DNA from 3 places in the Aerococcus urinae genome. Region 3 is predicted to be linked to each of the others. Evidence: predicted binding sites of a transcription regulator. Region 3 holds the regulator's gene; each other region holds the start of a gene.
The links. Region 3 encodes HrcA, which represses chaperone genes, less so after heat shock. Its sites were predicted from a motif close to TTAGCACTCNNNNNNNNNGAGTGCTAA; they were not measured.

Region 1: the regulator HrcA is predicted to act here: its motif matches at 3,090-3,116, upstream of clpP (ATP-dependent Clp endopeptidase proteolytic subunit ClpP).
Region 2: the regulator HrcA is predicted to act here: its motif matches at 2,745-2,771, upstream of AWM73_RS00910 (co-chaperone GroES).

The regions. Positions count from the first base shown of each region.
Region 1 covers NZ_CP014161.1:745,006-751,792, forward strand. The annotation lists gene AWM73_RS03475 (MetQ/NlpA family ABC transporter substrate-binding protein) at 145-966, shown strand; gene AWM73_RS03480 (hypothetical protein) at 1,095-1,775, opposite strand; gene AWM73_RS03485 (Ltp family lipoprotein) at 1,798-2,484, opposite strand; tRNA gene AWM73_RS03490 (tRNA-Arg) at 2,978-3,049, opposite strand; gene clpP (ATP-dependent Clp endopeptidase proteolytic subunit ClpP) at 3,331-3,933, shown strand; gene AWM73_RS03500 (sugar-binding transcriptional regulator) at 4,176-5,216, shown strand; gene gap (type I glyceraldehyde-3-phosphate dehydrogenase) at 5,253-6,251, shown strand; gene AWM73_RS03510 (phosphoglycerate kinase) at 6,350-6,787, shown strand, end outside.
Region 2 covers NZ_CP014161.1:193,272-200,058, reverse strand. The annotation lists gene AWM73_RS00920 (adenylosuccinate synthase) at 1-571, shown strand, start outside; gene groL (chaperonin GroEL) at 698-2,326, opposite strand; gene AWM73_RS00910 (co-chaperone GroES) at 2,409-2,678, opposite strand; gene AWM73_RS00905 (redox-sensing transcriptional repressor Rex) at 3,036-3,689, opposite strand; gene AWM73_RS00900 (ABC-F family ATP-binding cassette domain-containing protein) at 3,924-5,873, shown strand; gene AWM73_RS00895 (DUF503 domain-containing protein) at 5,939-6,220, opposite strand; gene tsaD (tRNA (adenosine(37)-N6)-threonylcarbamoyltransferase complex transferase subunit TsaD) at 6,273-6,787, opposite strand, start outside.
Region 3 covers NZ_CP014161.1:911,024-917,810, reverse strand. The annotation lists gene dnaK (molecular chaperone DnaK) at 1-1,238, opposite strand, end outside; gene grpE (nucleotide exchange factor GrpE) at 1,260-1,928, opposite strand; gene hrcA (heat-inducible transcriptional repressor HrcA) at 1,933-3,003, opposite strand; gene ribF (riboflavin biosynthesis protein RibF) at 3,305-4,261, opposite strand; gene truB (tRNA pseudouridine(55) synthase TruB) at 4,289-5,200, opposite strand; gene recQ (DNA helicase RecQ) at 5,215-6,787, opposite strand, start outside.

The DNA.
Region 1 (6,787 bases), 170 kb from region 3:
GCAGCTTTTTTATTGTCTAATGATAGCTATTATAGATCAGCAATGAATACTTTTAAATAAGGGGAAGAACATTGTCATATCAGGCTTTAATTAGTAGAATAAAAGGGTCAACTCATTATGAGTAAAATAGTAGGAGGAATTGCAATGAAGAAATGGATTTTACGATTGATGGCCCTATTAGCTGCTTTTACCCTAGTGGCTTGTCAATCAGGCAATACTGATAGTGATAAAACGGTAAAAGTAGGGGTCGTTGGTGAGAAAAATGACGAATGGGATTACTTAAAAGATGAATTGAAGGAAAAGGAAGGCATTGACCTTGAATTGGTAAAATTTACTGATTATCGGATGCCCATTGAAGCCTTAGAGCATAATGAAATTGATATGCACGCTGCCTTAACTGAAATTTATATGGACAATATGAATAAAGAATCTGGTTACCACAACACCACGATTGGATATACCACCCTTAACCCCATGGGAGTCTTCTCCAATAAGATTGAAAGCATCGATCAAGTCAAAGAGGGGGACAAGGTAGCAGTACCGAATGATGTCTCTAATGAAAGCCGGGCACTGTTATTGCTTCAAGAAGCAGGACTAATTAAGTTAAACCCAGATAAAGGGCTCATGCCAACCGTTGAGGATATCACTGAAAATCCCAAGAATTTGGAATTCATTACCTTGGATTCTAACCAAACAGCTAGTGCTTTAAACGACGTGACGATTTCTTGCATTAATAACGATATGGCCGCTGACGCAGGCTTTGTGCCAACCAAGGATTCCATTTATTTAGAAAAGGCTACCGATAGTTCTAAGCCGTATTGGAATGTTATTGCCGTTGATGAAAAGAATAAGGATAATGAAACTTATAAGAAGATTGTGAAGTACTACCAAACCCCTGAAGTCGCTAAAATTATCGATGAAAAAAGTAATGGCTCAAGTATTCCAATTTGGGAAAGCCAAAAATAATTAAAAAAGACCTATCCCTATCTGAGGACATGCCCAGATAGCGGATGGGTCTTTGCTTTATTATAAACCGTGTGTGAGAAGGTTTGGGCAATATCCCGTTTCGCTAAGATTTAAGAGTGGACTTTTTGTTAGTCTAAATCATAAGACCACAGATCACTATTCCAATAATCATCGTCAGTTAATGATGTTTTCTTTCGTATAGTTGATCTGCGTAAAAAGTCAACCATACCTTTCATCTCTTTAAATTCATTAGAATTATACATAATTGATATAGAATAATTATTATTGTCTTTATTATAAATTAAAAGTGTTCCTATATTATCTGTATTGTCAAATGACATCGTTTCAGATTCGTTTACTTCACTAAATTGATCGGTTATTGGATAGTCAAGTTCTTTAAATAATTCAAGGATGAACCCTTTATCGACATTATAAATAGAGAAACTATTCACTCTTTTCTCATCGTCGGTGACATTTATCACACCATGGTCTTTCAATCTGTATAGTTTAAATTTATCTCTTTTTGGGGTTTCACTAATATCACCGTCTTCTTTCTCCACGCCTTTAGGGTCATATCCCGTCAATTCACATACTCTTCGTGTTGTTTGAGCAGGATTATCCTTGAGTATCCGTGGGCTTAGACGTTTACTAGAGAATACCAACAAAAGGATAAATGGGATTAGAGCAACGAGTAATATTCTTTTGACAGGATTACCTTTAATCTTTTCGTAAATAGCAATTCCTAGTAAAGCAACGGTAAAAAGCAATGACATTGTCGCCAATGTTATTGACGTAGAAGTGCTTATCATAGATTACCTCCTTATATATATTTTAGTTTGGCAAATGGTTTATAGCATATTGAGCTTCTTCCGGAGTAAATTGTTCTCCATATTGCGATACTAACTGATCATAGACTGCTGCCTTTGACATGGACATATTTGTATAGTAACTTTTAGCTTTTTCTAAAGCGTTTCTTTCCCAATTGGCTTGAACGTTATCAATAGCATATTGAGCTTCCTCGGGAGTGAATTTTTCCCCATGCTCTGAAACTAGTTGCTGGTAGAGGCCCAGCTTTGACAAAGACATATGAGAACTATAGCTCTTAGCTTTTTCTAAAGCGTTATTTTTCCAGGAAGCTTTTACATTAGTAATAGCATAATTAGCCGCTTCAGGAGAAAAATGCTCTCCATGTTCGGAAGTTAGCTGATCATAAAGCCCACTTTTTGACATGTAGAAATGATTTGAATAACTCGTGGCTTTTTGCAATGCGTTTTTATATTCTTGAGGAGTATTATCCTTTAATTTAGACTCTGAACTTTCTGTTTTGTACGTGTGAGATTCGCTTGATTTTGAATGAGATTCGCTATATTTTTTAGAAGATTCAGATGTATGGCTAGATTGAGATGCTGATGTATCTTTTTTGTCTTTATGGTCCGAATATGATCCAATAAATAGGATTATAATAATAAATATTATTAAACTTATCCCTCCAAATGCATTTTTATGATTATTTTTCATTTTTTCCCTCCTTAAATTTGTTAACAATAATTATATTAGGTCGTAAAATAAAAATAAATAAAATTTCGTATTAAGTAAATATTATTATTTTAAAATTATTTTACTTTGAATATATATCTTATAAAAAATAAACAAAGATGAGGAGAGGGGAGCTACTTACACCATAATTAATTGGTTAAACTTTGATAGGATACTTTAATCTTATAAAGAAAAGTTCAAAGCGGAATCAATTGAAGAAGGTTATATAGAAGAGATAATAGAGCAGAGAAATAGGTAACTATAAATTATTTGTGCACTAATAGAGATAAGAATGCTATAAAAAAAAGCACCCAGAGGGGCGCTACGTGCTGGTATGACAATATTCTTGATATAGAAAAGTTATAGAATTTCGAGCAAAAACTAGCTAATATTAGACTTTACTAAGTTTTAGTTAGTTCTAGATACACTGTAAAATCAACAATAGTCATTTTTAGACTTCACTGGTTTTACGAAACGCACCCAGAGGGAATCGAACCCCCATCTCAAGAACCGGAATCTTACGTGATATCCATTACACTATGGGTGCAAGCAATAAATGTATTATAGCACAAATAGCATGCTCTTGTTAAGAACTTTCTTGAAAAAAGTATTATTGATATCAATGATTTCTTACTATAGTAGCCTCACTCGCAAAATCAGATAAAGACTAGTAAAAAGCTAGCTTACTCCTGCTTTGAAGGGCGTTAATGGCAAGTTATAATAAATATCTCCAAATATTCCCCAGGAAAAGTGCCATAAGTTTATCTATTGACCTATATTGACTATTAAGGTTATAATGATTAGGAAGTTGAAAAAGGAGGAAATGAAATGAATTTAGTACCTACAGTGATTGAACAATCACCTCGTGGCGAACGCGCTTATGATATTTATTCACGCTTATTGAAAGACCGTATTATTATGCTCAGTGGAGAAGTTAATGATGATATGGCAAACAGTGTTATTGCCCAATTACTTTTCTTAGATGCTCAAGATAATGAAAAAGATATCTATATTTACATTAATAGTCCAGGGGGATCAGTAACTGCAGGAATGGCAATTTACGACACCATGCAATTTGTTAATGCCGATGTTGTCACCATAGTTACTGGTCTAGCAGCTTCTATGGGCTCAATCCTATTAATTGGCGGCACAAAAGGAAAACGTTATGCCCTACCGCATTCTGAAGTGCTTATTCACCAACCTCTAGGTGGCGTTCAAGGTCAAGCCACTGAAATTGAAATCTCAGCTCGTCATATCTTACAAACCAAGCAAACCTTAAAAGAAATTATTGCTGAACGTTCTGGTCAAGATATCGATAAAGTAGAAAAAGATATGGACCGTGATTACTGGATGACTGCCAAAGAAGCTAAGGACTATGGCATCATTGATGAAATCATGGCTTCTAACCAAGGACTAAAAGGTCAAGAATAGTATCTTAAAGCCTTGCAAGACATATACAGAATGATTACCGAGTGTAGCTTAAGTAAGTACACTCGGTTTTTATAAAATTTGGATTTTCACTGCAAAATGCTTGCGGCTGCATGATATTCTTGTTATACTACTAGTGTAGAAAAATGAATAGCAGATAGAACTGCTCAAATTTTTTTGCACTATGTTGGTCAAAAAAAGGCATGACGGACAATAAAAGTCCATGCAATAGAAAGTTGAATGTCATGAAAGCCGTTTACAGTAGAATCCTTAAAGTGGTTCCTGAATTGGAAGACCTCTTTAAAAAAAGGATGCAAATTTTACAAATGGTCTTACGCTTTCAACCTATTGGTCGCCAAATTTTGGCAAAGAAGTTAGACATGACTGAGCGACCACTCCGGCGTGAAACGAATATCCTTAAAAAAGAAGGGTTACTAGATTCCACTAGAAATGGAATGGTTATCACCGCTAAGGGTGAGGAAGCTTTAGCTTTTGCTCGTGAAATGCTCCATGAAGATTCTAGTTTATTTGCTAAGGAACAACGCTTAGAAAAGCAACTAGGTATCGATGAGGTACATATTATTGAGAGTAATCTTGATGAAGAAAATAGTACCTTGGCGCAAATAGGGGTTTTCCTATCTAACTATTTAGCCAATACTTTGCCAGAAGGATACATTACGGTGGCTGTTTCAGGCGGCTCGACAATACTCGAGGTTGCTAAAAGCTTAAACCGTAAAGTTTTAACTAAGAATCGGCATTTTACGATAGTTCCTGCCCGTGGTGGCATGGGCGATTCGGTGGCAATTCAGGCAAATACAATTAGTGACCAACTCGCACACCGCTTAAACGGGACCACTAATTCTCTCTACGTTCCTGATGTTCTTACTGAAGAAACGAGAGACTTATTGGTAAAAGAGCCCTCCATTCAAGAAACATTAAATATTTTAAAGCGGACTGATGCTTTATTATTTAGTGTTGGCGATGCTAAAATCATGGCCCAAAGACGGGGATTTTCATCAGAATTGATTGATAAAATCCTTGCTAAAGGAGCTATTGGGGAAGCATTCGGGTGTTTTTACACCAAAGAGGGGGAAATAGTTTATCAAATGCCCCGTATTGGTTTACAATTAGATCAAATAAAGGATATTCAATATCCCATTCTAATTGCTGGCGGACGTGCTAAAGCAAAAGCCATTCAAGCTTTTGCAAAACTCGCACCCTTTAATTTTGTCTTAGTGACGGATTTAGGGGTAAGTAATCAGGTTTTAAATGAGGAAACTCATTAAAAATATTTTTATTTCCGAAGGAGGAAAATTATTAATATGGTAAAAGTAGGTATTAATGGTTTTGGACGTATCGGACGTTTAGCTTTCCGTCGTATCCAAGATGTTGAAGGTTTAGAAGTAGTTGCAATCAATGATTTAACTGACTCAAAAATGTTAGCTCACTTATTGAAATATGATACCACTCATGGTCGTTTCAATGGTGAAATTGAAGTCCTAGATGACGCCTTCAAAGTAAACGGTAAAGAAGTTAAAGTTATGTCTCATCCAGACCCAGCTGAAATTCCTTGGGGTGACTTAGGTGTAGAAGTTGTTCTAGAAGCTACTGGTTTCTTTGCATCAAAAGAAAAAGCTGAACTACACTTAAAAGGTGGCGCTAAGAAAGTTGTTATTACTGCACCAGGTGGAGCAGATATTCCAACTATCGTTTACAACACCAACCACGAAATCTTAACAGGGGATGAAACTGTTATTTCTGGTGCTTCATGTACCACTAACTGTTTAGCACCTTTAGCAGATGCTTTAAACAAGAGCTTTGGTATTGTTGAAGGTTTAATGTCTACTATCCATGCTTATACAGGGGACCAAAACACCTTGGATGCTCCACACCGTAAGGGAGACTTCCGTCGTGCACGTGCCGCTGCAGAAAACATTATTCCTAACACTACCGGTGCTGCAAAAGCTGTTGGTCAAGTGTTACCAGAATTAAATGGTAAATTAGATGGTTCCGCACAACGTGTACCTGTTAAATCTGGTTCTATTACTGAATTCTTCACCGTTCTTGAAAAGAATGTTACCGTTGAAGAAGTTAACGCTGCTATGAAGGCTACTTCAAATGAATCCTTCGGTTACAACGAAGATGAAATCGTTTCTTCAGATATTGTAGGTATGACTTATGGTTCCTTATTCGATGCAACCTTAACTAAAGTTATGGACGTTGACGGTAAGCAATTAGTGAAGACTGCTGCATGGTATGACAACGAAATGTCATATACTTCACAATTAGTACGTACCTTAGAATACTTCGCTAAGTTATAATAAACGCTAACGTTTAATAAAAGCGTCTATCCATGTAAAGGCGGGGAGTCAGACGCTCCCTGCCTTTTTTCTAAGTGATAGAAAAAGGAGAAATGAATATGGCAAAAGAAACTGTAAAAGATGTTAATGTCCAAGGCAAAAAGATTTTAATGCGGGTTGACTTCAATGTCCCTATGAAGGATGGAGAGATTACCGATGATAATCGTATGGTCCAAGCCCTACCAACGATTAAATATGTGATTGAACAAGGCGGAAAATTGATCTTATTTTCTCACTTAGGCAAAGTCAAAAGTGAAGAAGACAAAAAAGACAAGTCTCTTGCTCCAGTCGCTAAACACTTAGAAGAACTCTTAGGGCAAAAAGTAGTCTTTGTTCCTGCTACTCGAGGACAAGAGTTAGAAGAAGCTATCGACCAATTAAATGATGGGGAAGTTTTACTCTTTGAAAACACCCGTTTTGAAGATGTTGATGGCAAGAAAGAATCAGGTAATGATCCTGAATTAGGCAAATACTGGGCTTCATTAGGCGATGGTATT
Region 2 (6,787 bases), 720 kb from region 3:
CTCTAACCCCATTGCCGGTGGTGCTACAGTCGGTTGTGGGATTGGCCCAAGCAAAATCAATACGGTTATCGGAGTGATGAAGGCCTATACCTCTCGGGTAGGTGACGGTCCCTTCCCAACTGAATTGCATGATGCTATTGGGGACCGCATCCGTGAAGTTGGCCATGAATATGGTACCACTACTGGACGCCCCCGCCGGGTAGGTTGGTTCGACGGGGTAGTGACTGCCCATGCTCGCCGGGTTTCTGGTTTAACCAAGCTTTCCTTGAACTGTTTAGACGTCTTAACTGGCCTGGATGAAATCAAGGTCTGTGTGGGTTACCAAACACCTAATGGCCAAGTATCCAAATCCTACCCCGCTAACTTGCGCTACCTGGCTCAATGCCAACCCATCTATGAAAGTTTACCTGGCTGGGAAGAAGACATTACTGGCTGCCAAGACTTTGACCAACTCCCTGAAAATGCTAAGACCTATGTTCGTCGCATCAGTGAAATCGTGGGGGCTCCTATTGCCACGGTATCCGTTGGGCCTGATCGGACTCAAACCTTAATCTTAGATAATATTTGGTAAAGAAGTATAAAGAGAAAAAGTAAGCTCTGACTAAGGAAATTTTCCCTTGCTGAGCTTACTTTTTTAATAAAAAGAGCTTGGGACAACCCAAGCTCTTTAAAGTCTTTATTCTATTCAGCATTTTTATTAATACATGCCTGGTGCGCCTGCTCCTGCAGCTGCATCATTTCCTGCATTTTCTTCTGGATGGTCAGCAACTACTGCTTCAGTCGTTAAAATCAAACCAGCTACTGAGCCTGCATTTTGTAAAGCAGAACGTGAAACCTTGGTTGGGTCAACCACACCATCAGAAATCATGTCTACCCATTCACCGCTAGCAGCGTTGTAACCAACACCTTGGTCTTTATCATGAATGTGTTCTACAATGACAGAACCTTCTAGCCCAGCATTTTCAGCAATTTGACGTAGTGGGGTTTCGAGGGCACGAACCACGATGTCTGCACCAGTTTGTTCGTCACCTTCTAAGGAGTCAACGACTTCTTTCACCTTGTCTTGGATATTCATGAAGGCAGTCCCACCACCAGCGACGATACCTTCTTCAACCGCAGCACGAGTAGCGTTTAAAGCATCTTCGATACGTAATTTACGTTCTTTTTGTTCGGATTCGGTGGCTGCACCTACACGAACAACAGCAACTCCGCCAGCTAATTTAGCCAGACGTTCTTGTAATTTTTCGCGGTCATAGTCAGAAGTAGTTTCTTCAATTTGTTTTCTGATATGAGCCACACGTTGTTCCAATTGTTCCTTGTTACCCTTACCTTCAACAATGGTGGTATCGTCTTTAGTAATGGTTACGCGGGCAGCTTGACCTAATTGATCAATGCTGGTGTCTTTCAATTCAAGACCTAAGTCTTCAGTAATGACTGTCCCACCAGTAAGAACAGCTAAGTCTTCTAATTGTTCTTTACGACGGTCACCAAAGCCTGGAGCCTTCACAGCTACTACATTGAAAGTCCCACGAATCTTGTTCAAGACTAAGGTAGGAAGAGCTTCCCCTTCAACATCGTCAGCCACTAATAATAAAGATTTACCTTGTTGTACGATTTGTTCTAATAATGGAAGGATATCTTGGATATTAGAAATCTTCTTATCAGTGAGGAGGATGTAAGGATCATCGAGAACAGCTTCCATCTTGTCATTGTCGGTTACAAAGTATTGGGAGAGGTAACCACGGTCAAATTGCATCCCTTCAACAACGTCTAGGGCAGTGTCCATTGATTGTGATTCTTCAATGGTAATGACACCATCTTGTCCTACTTTTTCCATAGCGTCAGCAATTAATTGACCGACTTCTTGGTCGCCGGAAGAAATTGCCGCAACGTTAGCAATGGATTCTTTAGCATTCACTGGAACAGAAATTTCTTTCAAAGCTTCTACTGCCTTGCGGATAGCTTGATCCATCCCACGACGAATGCCCACAGGATTTGCCCCTGCTGTCACGTTTTTGAAACCTTCATGGACGAGGGCTTGAGTTAGGATGGTAGCAGTAGTGGTACCGTCACCAGCAACATCATTGGTCTTAGAAGCGACTTCAGAAACTAATTTAGCTCCCATATTTTCAAAGTGATCTTCTAATTCAACGTCTTTAGCAATGGTCACCCCATCATTGGTGATTAATGGAGAGCCATAGCTACGTTCTAAGACAACGTTACGTCCCTTAGGTCCTAAGGTCACTTTCACGGTATTAGCTAATTTATCAATACCTTCTACTAAAGATTGTCTTGCATCACTTGAATATTTAATATCTTTGGCCATTCTATCTATCTCCTATTCTAAATCTAAGCATGATCGAGAATTCAATTATTTTTTATGTTGATTGTCGAAGTTCAGTCAATGATTATTCAACTACAGCAGTTAAATCTTTTTCTTTAATGATGAGGTAATCTTCCCCTTCATAGCGGATTTCGCTTACTGCATATTTTTCAAAAATAACTTGGTCGCCCACTTTAACTTGAGGGGTGTAGTCATCAGTAGCATCAGCAACAGCTACCACTTGACCTACTTGAGGTTTTTCTTTAGCAGCAGATGGTAAAACGATGCCAGAAGCAGTTTTTTCTTCCTCTTCTTGGACTTGAATAATCACACGTTCATTTAACGGCTTTAACATTTAAAATATCCCTCCAAATTTAACATACTAATTAATAACCTAATTAATAACACTTTTAATGATTTGTTAGCACTCATCATCTCCGACTGCTAACTTACACTATTTATAGTAAAACATTTCCAGATATAAATCAAGTAATTCGTTGACTTTTTTTGACCTTTTTTCTTTTTATCACTTTAAAAGTATAAAATATCATTTAAAAAGTATATGACATTAAAGTTAGGAAATTGAGTTAGATTAAACTCTTTATTCTTTGATTTTTACTATTGATGACAAGAAAAAAAGCCCTCAATTAAGAGGACTTTATCACTGACAAAAGTTAGACCTAATCTTCAAGTTAGGTCCTGCTAACTTTTGCTAGTTCGACGAATTTTTCTTTTTATTGTTACCATTGCGATTACCGATATAGTAAATCAGGGTTTGCAGCTCATTGGCTAAATCGACGTTTTGGACATGAATATCTTCAGGAACATCTAAAACCACCGGAGTAAAGTTCAAGATGCCTTGTATACCGGCTTCACCTAATTCACTCACGGTATCTTGGGCGACTTTTTCCGGAACAGTCATAATAGCAATCAGAATTTCCATTTCTTGAATCCGTTCCTTTAATTCACTCATTGGGTAAACCGGTACCCCACTATGGACGGTTCCTACAATCTCAGGATTAATATCAAAGGCCGCCCCAATCCGGATATTATTGGTTCGTTTAAAGTTATAATTTAATAAGGCGTTCCCTAAATTACCGACCCCGATTAAAGCCACTGTGGTGAGGCGGTCTTGGTAGAGTTGGCGACTAAAGAAGTCCAATAGAGCTTCAACATCATAACCATAACCACGCTTCCCTAGGGCACCAAAATGTGAGAAATCCCGACGAATAGTGGCACTATCCACTTTGATCGCGTCACTGAGTTCACTGGAAGAAATCCGTGTCTTACCCATGTTCTTAAAATTATGCAAGTAACGGTAATAAAGCGGTAACCGCCTAGCCGTTGCACGTGGAATTTCCTTCATGTTTCCACTCCTTTTCACAAGATATCAAATACATTTTATCACCTAAATCATAAAATGAAAAGAACTTTGTGAAAAATCACATAAATCTTTTCGGCTAATTTTTATTAATTTTAAAACTTTGTGAATAACCCCGACCTTTTCTAAGGGAAAGTTCACAAAGTCAAAAAATATCTGCCGATAAAATATGATACACTAGTGAAGACAATAATAAACGATTTAGGAGGAAAGGATCCAATGATTGTACTACAAGGATCAAAACTCATGCGACGTTTTGGCTCCGATATTCTTTTCCAAGATGTCCAAATGACCATCCAAGATAATAGTCGTACTGCCTTAGTCGGGCGAAACGGTACCGGTAAATCCACCCTACTTAAAATGTTAGCGGGCATTGAAGAACCTGACCAAGGGCAAGTCACCCGGGCCAAGGGCAAGACCATTGCCTACATGGACCAACATGCCGCCATTGAAAACAGTCAACGGACAATTTATGAAGAAATGCGGTCGGTTTTTAAAGAATCCATCGCCCTCATCCACCATGCTGAGCAAGCCGCTCAAGACTTGGCCGATGCCCATGATGAAGCATCCTACCAAGAGGCCCTCAAACGCTATGACCAATTACAAGAAGAAGTCAACCAAAGTAATGCCTATGGGTATGATTCCGAGATTCGCATGGTCCTCCACGGCTTTCAATTTCCTGAGTCAGATTACGACAAACCCATCAACCAATTATCTGGTGGTCAACGGACTCGGCTAGCCCTGGCCAAGGTCCTCCTCGAAAAACGCGATATTCTTATCCTCGACGAACCCACCAACCACTTAGACATTGAAACCCTGACATGGCTTGAAGACTACTTGCCTTCTTATCCTGGAGCCCTATTAATTGTTAGCCACGACCGTTATTTCCTAGACCATGTCACCAACGAGACCTATGAAATGACCGGACACAGTATGGAATATTATAAGGGGAATTATTCCTTCTACCTCAAAGAAAAGGCTGTTCGCCTCGAAAGCTGGCAAAAGGCCTATGATAAGCAACAAAAGAAAATTGCCAAGTTAGAAGACTATGTAGCGCGTAACCTGGTCCGAGCTTCGACCACCAAGATGGCCCAGAGTCGGCGTAAGCAACTCGAAAAGATGCCCAAAATTGAAAAGCCTAAACAGGACGAAAAAAGTCCCCATATTCAATTTCTAACGGACAAAGCCAGTGGTAACGTGGTCCTTACCGCCGACCACTTAGGCATTGGTTACGATGATCACTTACTTTCCTATCCGATTGAGATGGATATTAGAAAGCAACAAGCTATTGCAGTGGTGGGACCCAACGGCGTGGGTAAATCTACCCTCTTAAAAACCATTATCCAAGAAATTCCCGCCATCAAAGGGGAAATTCACTATGGGGCAAATGTGACCATTGGCTACTATGACCAAGAATTAGCCAAACTCCACAGCAATAAGGATGTCCTCCACGAACTTTGGGATGACCATCCGACCATTAACGAGGAAAACATTCGTACCATCCTGGGGTCTTTCCTCTTTTCCGGACAAGACGTGGAAAAATCGGTAGCTATGTTGAGCGGAGGAGAGAAGGCCCGGCTTGCCCTAGCCAAACTCTCCTTTAACCATGATAATTTCTTAGTCCTTGACGAACCGACCAACCACTTGGATATTGATTCTAAGGAAATTCTCGAAAATGCCCTGATTGCCTATGATGGAACCTTGCTCTTTGTTAGCCACGACCGCTACTTTATTAATCGGATTGCTACCCAAGTGCTTGAAATCAGTCCAGAGGGTTCCACCCTCTACCTGGGCGATTATGATTATTATCTCAATAAAAAAGCCGAGCAGGAAGCGCGGCTAGAAGAAGAAAACAAAGAAAATCAAGCCAGTCTTACTGAAGAAAAGTCAGCACCCAGCCAGTCCGCCCAAGCCTATCAAAATCGTAAGGAACGCCAAAAGGAAGAAAGAAAACTCCAACGACAAAGCAAAAAAATTGAAGCAAGTATTGAAGGCTTAGATGAAGAAATAGCAGAGATCCAGGAAAAAATGACTGATCCTGATATTTTACAAAATTACTATGAATTAAACCAACTCGACCAATCTCTTAAAGACACACAAGCCCAACAGGAAGAGCTCTTTAAGGAATGGGAACTTGTGCAAAGTCAGTTGGAAAATTTTAACCAATAGACATAAAAAAGGTATGCCCACACCAGGACTCAAGACTAGTCCGTCTGTTAGCATACCTTTTCTTTTTAAGCTTCTAGCCATTCGGTATGAATGACTTCAATGGGATACCAGCTTTCAATTTTTTCGAGATAGTTCAGCAGGCGCTGCCGGCTCTTGCTGTATGAATTAGAAACTAGGCCAAAAGCGACCACCGCTTGGTTGACTAGGTCTAAGTCAGCAATTTCAGCAGCAGTCACCTTTTCTCGCTGTTGGGCCCGCTCCACCATACTTTTGACGATCCGGCGCTTATCCTTCAAAGTATAAGCTTGGTCAATGATAAAAGTGACTTCTAAACCAATTAATACCATCTTTCCTCCTCAAGCTTTCCCTGAAACTCAATTGGCCTTCGCTTAAAGGCAACTAATTTTCATCACCTAAGTCTAGACCTGGGTTGGCATCCAAGTCTAAGCCGACAAAGTCGCCCTTTTGGTATTGCGGGTAGGCAGCCGCTGCAATCATGGCACCATTATCCCCACATAAACTTAATGGTGGGTAGGAGAGGCGCACTTCAGGATGTTCTTTAGCCAAGTGACTCTCTAACTCTTTTCTGAGTGAAGAATTGGCAGCCACGCCGCCCGCAACAACTAATTGTTTGACCGGATAAGCAGCAATGGCCCGCATAGTTTTAGTCACTAAGACCTCCACGGCAGCCGCTTGGAAACTAGCTGCCACATCATTGGGATTCAATTCTTCCCCCTTTTGTTCTGCATTATGGGCATGGTTAATAACCGCTGATTTAAGGCCGCTATAGGAAAAATCAAAATTATCCTCATTGATCATGGGGCGGGGATAGTCATAAATAGCCTGACCCTCTTGAGCCATTTCATCCATGCGTTTGCCCCCAGGATAAGGCACTCCCAGGATACGGCCGACCT
Region 3 (6,787 bases):
TGTAAGACATGAATATCTACAGCAGGTTGGTTATCTGCAGCCGTTGAAAAGACTTGGGATTTAGAGGTTGGGATAGTCGTATTCCGATCAATTAATTTGGTGAAGACTCCACCCATGGTTTCAATACCTAAGGATAGTGGCGTAACATCGAGTAAGACAACGTCTTTAACGTCACCAGTAATCACACCACCTTGAATAGCAGCACCCATAGCAACCACTTCATCAGGGTTAACACCACGGTGTGGGTCTTGGCCAGTTAATTCTTTAACATGGTCAACCACTGCAGGAATACGAGTAGAACCACCAACTAAAATCACTTGGTCAATATCTGATTTGGATAAGTCAGCATCAGCTAAGGCTTGTTGAACAGGTTTAGTGGTCCGGTCAACTAAGTCATCAGTAAGTTCGTTGAATTTTGCCCGAGTTAAAGTTAATTCTAAGTGTAATGGACCACTTTCACCGGCAGAGATGAATGGTAAGCTGATTTGTGTAGAGGTAACTCCGGATAAATCTTTTTTCGCTTTTTCTGCAGCATCTTTTAGACGTTGCATAGCCATTTTGTCATTGGAAAGATCGATCCCATTATCCTTCTTAAATTCTTCAACTAAGTAATCCACAATGCGTTGGTCAAAGTCATCCCCACCTAATTTATTATCACCGGCAGTAGATAATACTTCAAAGACACCGTCACCGAGTTCTAAGACAGAAACGTCAAAGGTCCCGCCACCTAGGTCAAAGACTAGGATTTGTTCGTCTTTATCATCTTTGTCTAAACCATAAGCTAAAGCAGCTGCAGTAGGTTCGTTAACAATCCGTTCAACTTCTAAGCCGGCAATTTTACCAGCATCTTTGGTTGCTTGACGTTGGGCGTCATTAAAGTAAGCTGGAACAGTAATAACAGCTTTACTTACACTTTCTCCTAAGTAATCTTCAGCGTAGCCTTTTAGGTATTGTAAGATCATAGCAGAAATTTCTTCGGGGGTGTAATCTTTGTCATTGACATGAACCTTGTAACCGGATTCCCCCATATGACGTTTAATCGAAGCCACTGTATTTGGATTTGTCACCATTTGGCGTTTAGCGACTTCTCCTACTTGAATTTCGCCATCTTTAAAAGCTACTACAGAGGGTGAAGTACGATTGCCTTCTGGGTTAGTAATAATTACTGGTTCTCCACCTTCTAATACTGAAACGGCAGAATTTGTAGTTCCTAAGTCAATTCCTATAATTTTACTCATTATTTATTATCTCCTTTTTTATTATTGTGCAACGACTACCATAGCTGGTCTTAAGACACGGTCTTTGATGACATAGCCTTTTTGATAGACTTCAACTATAGTATCTGATTCTTGACCATCATTGGCAGGAACAGATGAAACAGATTGGTGGAAGTTAGGATCGAACTTTTCGCCTTTAGGATCAATCGCTTTAATTTCTTCATCATTAAAGGCACTTTGAATACTTTCCAATACCATTTCAATGCCGCGTTTCATACTGCGACTCGCTTCATCATCTGCTTCAATAGTCAAGGCCCGTTCTAAGTTATCAACTGCACCTAAGAGTTTTTCAGCTAAATGTTGGGAACGGTACTTCGCAGCATCTTGTCTTTCCTTATTATTTCTTCTTTGAATATTCTTAATTTCCGCAGATAAGCGAAGAATTTGATCATTTTTTTCTTCAAGTTCTTTCTTTATACTTTGAAGTTCACTATCTTTATCATTCTCATGGACTTCTTTATCTTCATCTGCGATTTTATTTTTCTCATCATCAGCCAGGTTTTCTGACTCATTATCCTTATCGACATCGGCTTTATTATTTTGATTTTGTTCCAAATCTTGAGCCTTGTTTTTATCCTGGACTGACTTTTCATCTTCATGTATATTTTCTGGGTCAACATCCTGATTGTTCTTATCATGAACTTTGCTCATCTGTTTACCCCTCCTCTTTATCATTTTTATAATATGAATCGATATAGTGATTGAGCTGTAGTCTCACACCTTGAAATAGTTGAGCCATACGCAGGTAAGACATATTTTCTGGGCCGAGAATAGCCACAGAAATCGTTTGTTGGTCATTATTACCACCAACAAAATTGGTAGCCATAATAGATAAATGATTGAGGCCATCAGCCTGCATATCCTTACCCACCTTCACTTGAATCCCTTGATCACCCGGATCAATGAGTGTATCTAATAAGTTAGGATTAGCAAATAGACGGTTTAAATTCTCTACCTGTTGATAAGCATCACTTTGATAGAGATGGTTATAAAGATTTGCCTTACCTTTAACAAAGACGCGTGAGGCATCCATTTTTTTAAGTAAATCTTCGATTATACTTCCTTCATAAAGTAAACGTCGAATTGATTCATCAAAATAGGACATATAGTTACTTTTAAGGCGTACAAGAACGCTAGGAAGACTTAAACCAATTAAATCACGGTTAATAATATTTGCCATATCCTCTAAAGCTTCCATAGATACACTGTCTGGCAAACGATAGATTTGCGTTTCCACTGTTCCTTCTTCTGTCACTAAGACAAGCATCACTTGCCGGCTAGTTACCGGTACAAAGCGAAAGCCAGCTAAATGATAATGGTAAGCGTCAGGTCCTAAAGAAATCGCCACATAGTTAGTTAGCTCAGCTAAAAGTTCAGTTGAGCGATTGACAATTTCATCTAAGGCCAAGTAAGGTGATTGAAATATTTCACTCACCTTTTCATTTTCCGCTTCACTTAATCCACTATCGATAATTCCACCGTTCTTGGGAAGAATATAATTAATGTAGAAACGATAGCCGGCTTCAGTGGGAACTCTTCCGGAAGAAGAGTGCATCTTTTTAATCAAATCAAGTTTTTCAAGTTTTGCCATATCATTTCTAATAGTTGCAGAACTTGCCTCAAGGCCAGTCAGTTTTAGAATCGATTTAGAGCCAATCGGTTCCTCACTTTGACTATAGGCGTCAATAATCGCTTTTAAAACAATAATCTGTCTTTTACTTAACATCTTATCACCTCTTTTAGCACTTGACAGCTCCTTCTGCTAACATACCTATATACTAACATGGTTAAGTGCATATGTCAATAAAAGTCAAACTGTTTTTCAAAGAATTTCCTAGTTATTCCAATTCCTATTTTGACCTTTAGCAAAACAATTTCATAGAAAAGTTAATAGATAGCCCTTACTTAGTAGTAACGCAGTGATGACTTACTAGCGACTCAACGTTTACCTTGGATCGGTCCCTAGCCTCATACAAAAATGACAAAATAAAAAAAGTTGGCAAAATTGACACCAACTTTTAGAGAATTTAATTTTGATAATTTTCATATTTTTGTAGACGACTTAGACAGTCACTTTTATCTTGATTCAACTGTTCCACCATAGCCTCTACACTGGAAAACTTCTTTTCACCTCGTAAATATTCGTACCAAAAGACCAGCATTTCTTCACCATAAATTTCTGACTCAAAATCAAACAAGTTAATTTCAATGGTCTTGTCATTATCATCACCAAAAGTGACATTATATCCAATGGAAGCCATCCCCCAGAATAGCTGATGGTTGATTTGACATTGAACCAAATAAACACCGACTTTGGGAATTAAAGTACTGACCTGGGTAAAGATATTAGCCGTTGGAAAGCCTAGGGTACGACCACGTTTAAAGCCATTAATGACTAAACCACGGAAGAAATAAGGATAGCCCAGAGCCTGGTTAGCTTCTTCCAGCGATCCCTCGGTCAGTTCCTTGCGAATATGTTTGGAAGCAATTTTATTATTATTTTCATTCAATACGGGGACTTCAATAATTTTGAAGCGATCTTCAGCATAGTCTGGTAAGTTTTTCATATTGGCTATGGCTTTAGCTCCATAGGTATAATCGAAGCCCGCAACAACTACCTTAGCATTTAAGCCAACCAGATAATTATCCACGAAAGCTTTAGGACTTTGATTAGAAAAAGCGCTGGTATAATCAACTAAGTAAACCCGGTCTACCCCAAATTTCTCAAGTAAAAGCATCTTTTCTTGATTTTGAGTCAGGTACTTCATTTGATTAGGGTGAAGGTTTTGATTAACAATTAAAGGTGAAATATTAAATGTCATCACAGCTAATGGAAGCTTGCGTTTGAAGGCTTCCTTCCTTGCAGCTTTAATCACTGCTTGATGGCCACGATGGACGCCATCAAAAAAACCCAAAGCTAAAACGATGCCCTCATTATTTTTAAGATTCTGGTCTATGGGATGATGAATGGTTATTACTTGCATAAGACACCTCATTGTTAAAGTCATCAGTTATATTAGCATTCTTAACGGTTTCATTTGTTCTTCATCACTGGGATGTTGTCCATAAATAGCTATAAGTCCTTGCTGGCCATAAAAAGCCACCGGCAATTGGTCTCGATGTTCTTCGGCCAAATTATTTTTGTTTAGAACTGCTCCATTGCTGACGAGTTTTTCTAATTGGCCACTAATCTCAATATGAGCTAAGTCTTGGATCAAAAAATCGATGGGAAAAATAAAATCATTTTTTCCTTGACTAATTTGATCTTCAATTTCAGATAAAGTAAAGCATTGTGATTGGGTAAAGGGACTAGAAGCTATGCGCGTAAGGTCGGTCATGGTCGCAGCAAAGCCTAATTTTTTCCCTAGATCAGATGCTAGGGTCCTCACATAGGTGCCCTTGCCACAGCGAACACGGAAATGAAAGGTTTGAAGTTGCTGGTCTTTGTCGTAAAGACAAGGCTCTACTAAGTCAAATTTATAAACTTGAACCTTTCTTTTAGGGCGCTCTACTTCTTCACCCTTGCGAGCATATTCATATAGCTTACGACCATTGACCTTGACAGCAGAATACATGGGAGGGACTTGAGTAATTGTGCCTAACATGCTATCCATAGCTTTTTGAATAAGCTGTCCATCGACAGCTTCTTTGACAGGTGTTTGACGAACAATTTCCCCGTCCAAATCTTCTGTTTCTGTTTGAAAGCCTAGGGTAATTTCTCCTTGATAGACCTTTTCCTTATCAGTGATCCAATTAGCCATTTTTGTCGCCTTATTCACACAAATTGGTAATACGCCGCTCACATTGGGATCCAAGGTACCGGTATGGCCCACCCGTCTGGTCTTTAACAATTTACGTAAGGCATTGACACAATCGTGACTAGTCATCCCTCTTTCCTTCCATAAAGGAATTATGCCATCCATGGCTTCACCTCCTATTATTTAATACTTACAAAATCTTCAATTAACTGACAGAAGTCATCTGCATATTTATCTGCCTTTACTGGACCTACTCCGCTAATATCAAGAAATTCCTGATAGTTCTTAGGCTTTATTTCCACCATATCAAGGAGACTCTGGTTATTAAAAATAATATAGGCAGGGACATTTTCTTCACTAGCTAAACTATAGCGTAATTCACGAAGTGCTTCAAATAATTCTTCATCTTCTGGCGATAAATGATCAGTCAGTGATTGAGCTTTCTGACTAATCTTCGTTTTATTTTCTGATCGAATATAGGCAGATTCTTTGATATAAAGGCACTTATTTCCTTTTAGAATTGGGAGCGCCTTTTCCGTAAGACTAAGTCCCTTATATTCATTAACCGCCAAGGCCCCTTCAGAAATTAATTGAGAAATAATATTCTTAATTGTTTGCACATTCATATCTTTTAATAAAGCGTAGGTTGATAATTGGTCAAAATGTTTGTCCTTAATTTTTTGAAGTTTTTTTCCTTTTAAGACATCTGTGACTAGGGTCATGCCATAAGGATAAGCCATTCTAACAATACAAGAGAGGATCATTTGTCCTTCTCGGCTGACATCAACCTTTTTGACTTGCTGCAAACAATTGGAGCAATTTTGGCAATGGTCAGGAGCTTCCTGACCGAAGTAGGCTAAAATGTGTTGTCTCAAGCAGGAAGAGGTCGTTGCATAATTAATCATATCATTTAAGCGACCTTCACTAGTGGGATCATTGCTTTGACTAATCAAAAATTTTGCGGTCAAGATATCCTTGGGGCTGTAGAGAAGAATAGCTCTAGCCGGCAAGCCGTCTCTGCCTGCCCGGCCTGCTTCTTGGTAGTAACTCTCTAAATTAGTGGGCAAGTTGTAATGGATCACCTGCCGAACATCAGGTTTATCAATTCCCATCCCAAAGGCATTGGTTGCCACAATAATATTAGTACGCTCATAGATGAAGTCATTTTGCGAAGCCATACGGTCTGCTGGACTCATTCCCGCATGATAAGCGCTCACCGGTAGGCCTTGGTCTCTTAACCATTCACTCAAACGGTCAACAGTTTTTCGAGAAGAAGCATAAATGATAGCTGCTTCTTCTTTATCTATTAAATCAATTACAGTCTTCTTCTTTGATTCTGGTTCCATAACCTCAAAGGTCAGATTGGGACGATCAAAGGAATTAATGAGGACATAGGGGTTCTCAAGAGCCAATTGATGAATAATATCCTCTTGAACCCGATTGGTAGCTGTGGCTGTAAAGGCAGAAACGACTGGCCGCTCACTTAATTGATCAATAAAAGTAGCAATTTCTCGGTAAGAGGCTCTAAAGTCGTGTCCCCATTGGGAAACACAGTGGGCTTCATCAATGGCTATTTGATCTAAGGGTAAGTCATTAGCTAATTGTAGAAAAGACTCGCTCTTTAATCTTTCTGGTGATACATAAATCAGCTTGACTTGTCCAGAGTTAATCCTATCCAGCACAGCAAAATAATCTTCACTGGATAGACTGGAGTTGAGATAAACACTATGAATACCATGCTCGTTAAGACTA